Regions from separate parts of the Halomonas caseinilytica genome, predicted to be linked through region 3. Evidence: riboswitches for the same ligand, from Rfam matches in the RefSeq annotation. Region 3 holds a riboswitch; each other region holds the start of a gene.
The links. A riboswitch is a leader RNA that binds a small molecule or an ion and turns the genes downstream of it on or off. The one in region 3 is predicted to bind thiamine pyrophosphate.
Positions count from the first base shown of each region.

Region 1: linked by a shared signal. The riboswitch ahead of tenA (thiaminase II) and the one ahead of HSDC_RS11400 (SLC5/6 family protein) in region 3 are both predicted to bind thiamine pyrophosphate.
Region 2: linked by a shared signal. The riboswitch ahead of thiM (hydroxyethylthiazole kinase) and the one ahead of HSDC_RS11400 (SLC5/6 family protein) in region 3 are both predicted to bind thiamine pyrophosphate.

Region 1 is NZ_BDEO01000001.1:227,004-230,272, reverse strand. Features, by position in the region: gene mdoH (glucans biosynthesis glucosyltransferase MdoH) at 1-1,319, shown strand, start outside; TPP riboswitch at 1,364-1,507, shown strand; gene tenA (thiaminase II) at 1,579-2,247, shown strand; TPP riboswitch at 2,456-2,566, shown strand; gene thiC (phosphomethylpyrimidine synthase ThiC) at 2,647-3,269, shown strand, end outside.
Region 2 is NZ_BDEO01000018.1:77,035-80,303, reverse strand. Features, by position in the region: gene thiE (thiamine phosphate synthase) at 1-609, opposite strand, end outside; gene thiM (hydroxyethylthiazole kinase) at 599-1,405, opposite strand; TPP riboswitch at 1,439-1,539, opposite strand; gene HSDC_RS16035 (peroxiredoxin) at 1,981-2,619, opposite strand; gene HSDC_RS16030 (C40 family peptidase) at 2,866-3,269, opposite strand, start outside.
Region 3 is NZ_BDEO01000009.1:77,794-81,062, forward strand. Features, by position in the region: gene HSDC_RS11395 (TenA family protein) at 1-205, opposite strand, end outside; gene HSDC_RS11400 (SLC5/6 family protein) at 192-1,607, opposite strand; TPP riboswitch at 1,597-1,705, opposite strand; gene HSDC_RS11405 (amino acid deaminase) at 1,986-3,197, opposite strand.

The DNA.
Region 1 (3,269 bases), on a different contig from region 3:
ACTACGATTTCATGCTGGTGCTCGACGCCGACAGCGTGATGAGCGGCGACACGGTGCACGAGCTGATCGCGGAGATGGAAGCCAACCCACGCCTTGGCCTGCTGCAGACGGTACCGATCCCGGTTCGCCAGGACAGCCTGTTCGGCCGCGCCAACCAATTCGCCGCCGCGGTCTATGCGCCCATGCTCGCCACCGGGTTGAGCTTCTGGCAGTCCGACGCCGCCAACTACTTCGGGCACAATGCCATCATGCGCGTCGAGGCCTTCACCCGGCATTGCGGACTCCCGGAACTGCCCGGCCGTCCGCCGCTCGGCGGCGACATCCTGAGCCACGACTTCGTCGAGGCCGCCTTGCTCCGGCGTGCCGGCTGGGAAGTGCGCATGCGCACCGACCTGGGCGGCAGCTTCGAGGAAATGCCGAGCCATATCCTCGATTACGCCAAGCGTGATCGCCGCTGGGTCCAGGGCAACCTGCAACACCTTCGACTGCTGGGAGGCAGCGGCCTGCACATGGTCAGCCGTGTGCACTTCCTGTGCGGTGCCCTGGCCTATCTGTCATCGCTGATCTGGCTGGCAATCCTGGTGGTCAGCACCATTGATGCCCTGATGCGCGCCCTGATCGAGCCCAACTTCTTCACGTCCAATGCCCAGCTCTTTCCCGACTGGCCGATCGCCCCACCCAACCTGATCATGCCATTGCTGGGTGGCACCCTGGCGATGCTGCTGATGCCCAAGGTCCTGGGCGTCTGCCTGGCCCTGCGCAAGCACCCGGACCACTACGGCGGCCGAACCCGGCTGGTGAACAGCGCCCTGCTGGAAGCCCTGTTCGCCATGCTGATCGCTCCCTTGATGATGGTCTTCCACAGTCGCTTCGTGATCGAAGTACTCATCGGGCGCACCGTCGCCTGGAACCCCCAATCCCGCGAGGGGCGAGCTCTTCCCTGGCGCGAGGCGCTACGCCACACCTGGCCTGGCACCCTGGCCGGCGTCTGCTGGGCCTGGGCCACCTGGTGGTACACGCCGACCTTCTTCTGGTGGCTGACACCGGTATGGCTGGGTCTGATGCTGGCAGCCCCCCTGGTTCGCCTGAGCAGCAGTCTCACCATCGGCCGGCGTCTACGGCAACGCGGCCTGTTACTGGTTCCCAGTGAGACGACACCGCCCACCGTGCTTCAAGAACTGACGCTGCCGACACCCGTCGAGGGCGACGCCGAACCGGCGCCCCCGCCGGTGGAACATCCCCGCGACATGCCGCTCCAGTCGTTTTCGCGGGATTGGGCACGCCGCCTGCCCGCTCAGGGACAGGGCATCGGCAAGTGACGACGAGGACTTTTCATTGCCGAGCAAACTGCTAGACTGAGGCTACTCGCTTGACGGGGTGCCGGTTGGGCCGGCTGAGATGACGCGCGTTCGCGACGAACACAGCGTTGATCCCGTGGAACCTGATCCGGGTAGGTGCGACCTCGTGCGCACGTGAACCGGCGTAGGGAATCAGGCGGTGGACTCGACCTCTCCGCTTGTCAGTCCTCCCTCCTTGTTTCGCTTCGCCCACCTTCCGGATCCCGACACCGGAGACATGATGGGTTATCGTTTCAGCGACCTGACCGACGCCTGCCAGCAGGACTGGCGCGCCTATATCGAGCACGATTTCGTCCGCTCCCTCGGCAACGGCAGCCTCGAGCCGGCAGCCTTTCGCCACTACCTGCAGCAGGATTACCTGTTCCTGATCCATTTCTCTCGGGCCTATGCCCTGGCCGCCTACAAGAGCCACGACCTGAACGAGCTGCGCCATGCCTTCGAGGGGCTCAAGACCATCCTCGACGTGGAACTCGACCTGCACGTGGGATTCTGCCGCGAATGGGGCATTTCCAAGGATGACCTGGCCAGGCTACCCGAAGCCCGCGCCACCCTGGCCTACACCCGCTACGTACTGGACACCGGCAATCGCGGCGACCTGCTCGACCTGCACGTGGCGCTCGCCCCCTGCCTGGTGGGTTACGGCGAAATCGCCAACTGGCTGAATGCACGCCAGGACACCATACGCGGCGGCGACAACCCCTTCGATGCCTGGATCGCCATGTACGAAAGCGACGACTTCCAAGGCGCCATGCGCGACGAAGTCGCCTGGCTCGATGCCCGCCTGGCAGAGGTCACGCCCGAGCGTTTCGCACGTCTGGCCACCATCTTCCGCGACGCCACCCGACTGGAGATCGACTTCTGGCAAATGGGGCTGGATGGCGCAAACTAGCCCACTGCCTTGATATCCATTGCCGGCTGCGCGGACGCAAGGGGCATCGGAGACAGGTCGTAGAGGAGGTCCTACGCCATGAATGGCGTAGGTAGCGCCCAGGGATGGGTTCATAGCGCCTCCTCGTAGACCTGTCACCGGATCAGCCCCGGGCTCCAGGCAGAGACTTCCCGGCACTGAACCCGTCCGCCAGCAACGGCGGGCAACACCACGCTTGACGGGGTGCCGTTGACGACGGCTGAGATCATGCGGAGACAGCATGGATCCCGTTGAACCTGAACTGGCTAGGACCAGCGTAGGGATCAAGCGACACGCCGTCGGGCCTTCCCGCCCGGCTGCCAATGTCCTTCCCAGCTGTCCTCCCTGAACAACATCATCCAAGCAAAGGGAGACCGACCGATGGCAAAGACCGACCATTTTCTCGCCGAAAGCGCGCGCGTCGACGACGCCGCCATTCAGGCCCTGCCCGGCTCGCGCAAGATCTTCGTGGAAGGCTCGCGTCCGGACATCCGAGTGCCCTTCCGTGAAATTTCCCTGTCCCCGACCCAGACTTCCGGTCCCGACGAGGACAATCCTCCACTGCTGGTCTACGACACCTCTGGCCCCTATACCGACCCCGAGGCCAGCATCGACCTGCGTCGTGGCCTGCCCGAACTGCGCCGCGCCTGGATCGAGGAGCGCGGCGACACCGAACGCCTCGACGGCCCAACCTCCGAGTACGGCCAGCGCCGCGCCAATGACCCGATGCTCGCTCCGCTGCGCTTCGATCTGACCCGTACACCCCGCCGCGCCAAGCCCGGTCGCAACGTCACCCAGCTTCACTATGCGCGCCAGGGCATCATCACGCCCGAGATGGAGTTCATCGCCATCCGCGAGAACCAGCGCCGGCAAGCGCTGGGTACCGAAGAGGTCGAGCGCATCCTCGGCCATCAGCACGCTGGCGAAAGCTTCGGCGCCCGCCTGCCCGAGGAGATCACCCCCGAATTCGTGCGTGCCGAAGTGGCCGCCGGACGCGCCATCAT
Region 2 (3,269 bases), on a different contig from region 3:
CTGAAAGAAGTCCCGGGCCGCGGCCTCCGGGTCCGGCTTGCCGCAGATCGCCGAGATCACCGCCAGGCCATTGGCGCCGGTCTGGCGCACGGCCTCGACATGTTCGGCCTTCAGGCCGCCGATGGCCACCGTGGGCAGGGGGCTGGCATCGACCAGGGCGGCCAGGCCCTCGAAGCCGAGGGGGGCGGCGTGATCGTGCTTGCTGGGTGTGGCGAAGACTGGCCCCAGGCCCAGATAGTCGAGTTTGCCCGCTTCGATCCTGGCAAGCTGTTCGTGAGTCTGTACCGAGAGGCCGAGGGTGGCGTCCGGACCAAGGGCGGCCCGGGCGTCGTCGACGTCGCCGTCGTCCTGGCCGATGTGCAGGCCATCCGCGCCACTTGCCAGGGCCACTTCCAGCCGATCATTGATCAGCAGGGGAACACCGCTGCCCGCCAGGACAGTCTTCAAGCGTCGTGCCACCGGCACCAGCTCGGCATCGCTGGCGTGCTTGTCGCGCAGTTGCACCAGGGTCACGCCTCCGCGCACGGCGGCAGCAACGGTGTCTTCCAGCCCCCGTTCGGCGCACATTTCGGGGTCGGTGACCAGGTAGAGAGAAAGGTCAAGTCGCATGGGTGATCTCCAGTTGGGCACGGGCCGTCAGGGTGTTGGCGTCGAGGGCATGCAGGGCATCGAGGAAGGCCACGGCGAAACTGCCGGGACCCGAGGCATGCTCTCCGGCGATGCTGCCGGCCACGGCGTAGCTGGCCAGTGCCGCCACACAGGCGTCGAACGGCTCCTCGCCGATGGCCAGGTGGGCGCCCACCACGCCGGTCAGGGCACAGCCCAGTGTGGTGACGAGTGGCATGAGGGCATGCCCGCCGGCCACACGGGCCAGGCGCTTGCCGTCGGTGACGAGGTCGGTCTCGCCGGTGACCGCGACGACCGCGCCGGTACGTCGGGCCAGCACCACGGCGGCACGCTCCGCCGCCTCGGTGGTGTCGGTGCTGTCCACGCCCTGGCCACCACGGCCTTGTTCGGCCAGGGCCATGATTTCCGAGGCATTGCCACGCACCGCAGTCGGTGACAGTGCCAGCAGCCGGGCGCCGGCCTCGCGGCGCAGGGCCGTGGCTCCCACCGCCACTGGATCGAGCACCCAGGGCGTTCCGGCGTCAGTGGCGGCGCGGGCGGCATCTTCCATGGCATTCACCCAGTCGGGCGACAGCGTGCCGATGTTGAGCGTCACGGCGCCGGCCAGGGCGGCAAACTCCCCGACTTCCTCGCGCGCATGAGCCATGGCCGGCGAGGCCCCATGCGCCAGCAGCACATTGGCCATGGTGTTCATGGCGACATGATTGGTGATGTTGTGAACCAGTGGGCGGGTCTCGCGCACGCGGCCCAGGTGGTGAGCGAGATCGATGGTATGCATGGCGCCTCCCGGGCGGCGGGAGGTGCTGGCCCCGGAAGGGCCGGCACGACTCCCTCCGCCGGCATTATCCGGGTCAGGTGATGAGGGTGCGTCTCAGCCGGGCGGCATGGCGTCCGGCGCCCCTGTCGTCGACCTTCTACTATCCGTGCCCGGTCGGGGCCTGTAAAGAGGGGTCAGGCGAGTTGCAGGACGGCCAGGGTGAGCAGGCAGGCATGCGTGAGGCTGTGCAGCAGGGAGGCGGGGTTGGTCTCGGGGTATCGGTATCGCCGTCTTCATCGGTGAAAAGCAGGATGGCAACGGCCGAGGCGAGGCCCAACAGCCCTAGCGGCAGACCACCGACTTCCCAGCAGGCGATCACCCAACCCAGGGCCAGCGTCAGGACGCCGGCCAGGATGAGGCCTCCGGCGCGATAGCGAGTTGCCTCGGAGGCGGGTAAAGCATGATGCGTCATCATCGTGCGTTCCTCACGCGTTGCAGCAAGGGAGCGCAAGCATAGCCCCCATTGTTTTAACGGGGCTTGAATGTTCAATGACAGCGTCATGAAGCGGTGGCGACCTCGGCCGCCACCGTGTCGATCAAGAGCGCTTGGGCTGCTTGACCAGGCGCAGATAAGGCTTCTGCTCGTCCCAGCCTTCCGGGAAGAGCGTCTTGGCTTCCTCGTTGCTCACGGCGGGAACGATGATGCAGTCGTCGCCGTCCTGCCAGTTCACCGGGGTGGCCAGCTTGTGCTCGTCGGTGAGCTGCAGGCTGTCGAGCACGCGCAGCACCTCGGCGAAGTTGCGGCCGGTGCTGGCCGGGTAGGTGATGGTCAGGCGGATCTTCTTGTTCGGGTCGATGATGAAGACGCTACGCACCGTCAGGGTGTCGTTGGCATTGGGGTGAATCATGCCGTAGAGGTTGCTGACCTTGCGGTCGCTGTCTGCCAGCAGCGGGAAGTTCAACCCTTGGCCCTGGGTTTCCTGAATGTCGCCGGCCCAGGCTTCATGATCCTCGAGCGGGTCCACGGACAGGCCGATCGCCTTGGTGTTGCGCTTGTCGAACTCCGGCTTGAGCCGCGAGACTTCGCCGAGCTCGGTGGTGCACACCGGGGTGAAGTCCTTGGGGTGCGAGAACAGGATGACCCAGTTGTCTCCGGCCCACTCGTGGAAATTGATGGTGCCAGCGGTGCTTTCCTGGGTGAAATCTGGCGCGATGTCGCCGAGTTGCAGTGACATATCAGGCTCCTATCAGTTGAGTTGATGGCATCGAGAGACGGTGCCGGTTCGACGGCTTCAAGCATTGCACGATGAAGGCGCCGGTGGAAACAACCGCTGGCCATATGCTCAGTCGAATTCACGCTTAGCTTCGAGACGGCAGAGCGCAAGATGTAAGCGCAAAGAGGTCGTTTACGTGCGCCAAATGAGCCCCTCGAGCTGCAATCCAGCGCCGATATGGCCGAGCGAAGTCGTTCATGACGCTCGCTAGGGCGCTGGGGCGGCGGCGCCGAGATATCGCTTCTGCCAGTATTCCAGCCCCACTGGTGTGGTCGTGACGCGTCGCCCGCGGCCGGGGGCGTGGATCATCTGGTCATGGCCCAGGTAGATGCCCACGTGACTGGCATTGCCGTCTCCGGCGGTGTCGAAGAACAGCAGGTCGCCCGGGCGCGCCTCATCGATCGGCGGCAGGGTCTCGAATTGCCGACGGGAGGTGCGCGGGACACTGATGCCCGCTCGGGCGTAGGCGAGTTGCACCAGTCCCGAGCAGTCCAGGCCTCTCGGTGTGTCGCCGCCGAAACGATAGGGCGTTCCGAGTGCCTGGCGCGCTTCGGAGAGGATCATGGCGCGCTCCATGGAGAGGTTGCCGTCATCGCGGGTGGCCAGGTCGG
Region 3 (3,269 bases):
CGGTGAAGGGGTCCACGAACCCATAGTCCTGCACCATGTAGGCCGCGAAACGCTTGCCCTCCAGACGCCCGGCGGCCAGATCGTCGAACAGCGGGTGGTGCACCGTGGCGGACCAGTCGGGCTCGCTGATCTCGCGCAGCCAGTCGGTGATGCGAGGGGCTTTCCGGCCCGAGGCCCAGGCTCGCCAGCTGTCACGCGTGGTCATGACGTGCCTCCTTCGCCGACAGAGGGGCGCGTGTGGCTGGCCAACACCAGGCAATCAACAGACTGACCAGGGTGGACGCCACCAGAGCGCAGAGAAACGGCGAGAGCGTGGGAATGCCGCCCGGGAAGCTGGCCGCCTGTACGCCTGCCATCAGGCTCCCCTGGGTTACCCAGCCAGGCACGATCGCACCGACCAGGCCAGCCACGCCGCCGGCCATCGCCGCCACCGAGCTCATCCGATGCCAGACACCCAGCAATACCGGCACCACAGTGGCGGCACACAGCAGGTCGGCGATCAAAAACAGCCGCAGCACGGAGAGCTCCTGCAAGGCGACCACCACCACCGGGAGCATCAGCAGCACGGTCACCAACCGGGCGGTGCCGATGGACAGGCCGCGGCGCCCGGAGCCAGCCACCACCAGCGAGGCAATGGCGTTCTGCAGGGTATCCACGCTCGAGGCCACCAAGGTGACGGCCAGTACCAGTGCCGGCACGCCCAGCCAGCTCGGCGCCTCGGCCAGCAGGGCGAAGAAGGGAATCGGCGGCTCGCCCAGCGGCAACCCATGCATGACGGCCAGCATGCCGAGCCCCCCGATGGCCATGATCACCAGCAGCACACCGGCCCCACCCAGCAGAGCGCCGCGTCCCAGTGCACGATTCGTCTCGGCGGCCCAGACGCGCTGCCAATAGCCCTGGTGGAACAGCTCTGCCGCCGTGACCGCGATGATCAGGGTCAGGGCCACCGAGAGCGCATTCACCGAAGGCGCGGTCGGCATTTCAGCGTTCTCCGGCAAGGGCGGCAGCACCCAGATCACCACGCCAACCACCAGCACCAGGAGCGCCAGCAACAGCCAGCCCTGCCAGCGATCCGTGGCCAGGCTGGCGCGCAGCCCGCCCACGGCCGTGTACACCAGGGTGGCCACCGCTACCCCCATCACCACCAGCCACGACGGCACCTCGGACAGCAAGGAGGCGATCGCGCCGATGGCCGTCAACTCGGCGGCCAGGAAACAGGCCATGTAAAGAATCGAGACAAGCGTGACCCAGCGGCGCACGCCCTGCCCGTAGCACGCCTCGGCGAACTCGCCGATGCTGCGCCCCTCGGGCAGATAACGACGGATCACCGGGCCATACAGACTCAGCACGATAAAGGGTAAGGAGGAGCCGATCGCATAGCCGGCCAGCGCCAACGGCCCCACCATGGCACCGATTTCCGGTGGCGCGAAGAGAATCCAGGCGCCCATGCCCGAAGCCAGGAATGACACGCCCAGCGAGCGGGCACTCTGGGAGTTCCGCGCCGTCACATAGTCGTCGAGGGGGCCATCGGCCCGGCGAGCCCGCAGGCCCAGATAGGCAAAACACAGCAGCGCCGCGCCAAGCACGGCTGACGTCAGGTAAGGCATGTCGCACTTCCTCCGCCGGTGTGAACCGGATCAGGTTCCAGGGTCAGCGCCACGCGCTCTCTCAGCCCCGTCGGTACGAGACTCCCCTGGCGACAGTGAATGAATTGTGGGGCACAGGGTGCAGAAATCCCCGTGCGCATGACGGCCCGAAAGGACCGCCCGACAGCATGCCACACTCAGCAGTGGAAGACGAACAGTGGCTCGGCTGGGCATGACAAAGAGGCACCGGGGACAAGCCGAAGAGGAGGTCCGACGCCAAGGAATGGCGTCGGTAGCGTACAGGGAGGTATTCACAGCGCCTCCTCGCAGGCTTGTCGACGGATTGATTTTGCCCCTGGCGGATATCGTTCTTGATCCTCGATAGTTCCGGGCAGTCGCTCAGAACGCCGTCTCGAGCATCTCGGTCACCCTCAGCCGCTCATCGACCAGGCAGATCCGCCGCCACTTGTCGAAGGTCAGGCAAGGGTGGGAAGCCCCGAAGGCCACCACATCGCCGACCCGGACATCGTCGGCGCCCTCGGGCAGGCGGATGAAGGCGTGCTGGTCCATCAGCTTGGTGAGCTCCCAGCCTTCGACGCTCAGGGCCTCGTCCGCCGAGCCGCCCTCACGATAGCGGCGCAGCGGCTCGGGCAGGTGATCGAAGCCGATGTCCCGCTTGCCGAGCGCGATGATCGCCAGCCCCGGCTCGGGCAACGACTGTATCTGGGCGAAGACCTCGAGCGCCGGTCGCAACCCTTCGTGCAGATCGGGCCGACGCGACAGCACACCACGCTGAGCCTGGCGGTAGATGCCGTGATCGTGCACTACATAGCAGCCAGGACGGATCACCGGCGTGAAGCGTGAACGCAGTTCGGCGGCATCGAAAGCCTCGGCGATCAGGTCATACCAGGCCGACCCCGAGGCGGTGATGATCGGGGCATCCACGGTAAACCGACCCTCGCCATCCAAGCGACGAGCGGCCTCGATCAGCCGGGCGGCGTAATCGCGAATCGCCGGCACCGGGTCTTCGGCATGCACCACTCCCTCGTAGCCCTCCATGCCGGCCAGCGCCAGGCCCGGTTCAGCGTCGACGACTCGAGCCAGCTCGCTCACCGCCTCGACGGAACGACAGCCAGTGCGCCCGCCTTCGACGCCCAGCTCGATCAATACCTTGAGGGTCAGGCCGCGCTCGTCGAAGAAGCGCCCCAGGGCCCGAGCATTGTCCTCGCCGTCGACCACGCAGTAAAAATCGGCGCCGGCTTCGAGCAGATCGGCGATGATCGCCATGTTGGCACATCCCACCAGCTGGTTGGCCATCAGTAACCGTTCGACCCCGCTGACGAAGGCCGCGCGGCACTGTGGCGCGGTGGCCAGGGTGATTCCCCAGGCGCCGGCCTCGAGCTGACGGCGAAACAGCTCGGGCGTCATGGTGGTCTTGCCGTGCGGCGCCAACTGGGCGCCATGCGCCTCGGCGAAACGCTGCATCCACGCCAGGTTGTGCGCCAACGGCGCCGCCTGTATCGCGGCTGCCGGCAGGCTCACGCCCTCCAGCAGTGAAGCCCCGGATTCCGGGGTTCCCTTGTTGCCCATCTTCGGCGCCGTCTCGTGCATCTCGTCACTCCTCGTTTGCGGGCCTCGGCCTTGCGAAATGCCTGTCCGACGGCCGGCCTGATAAAAACTTTC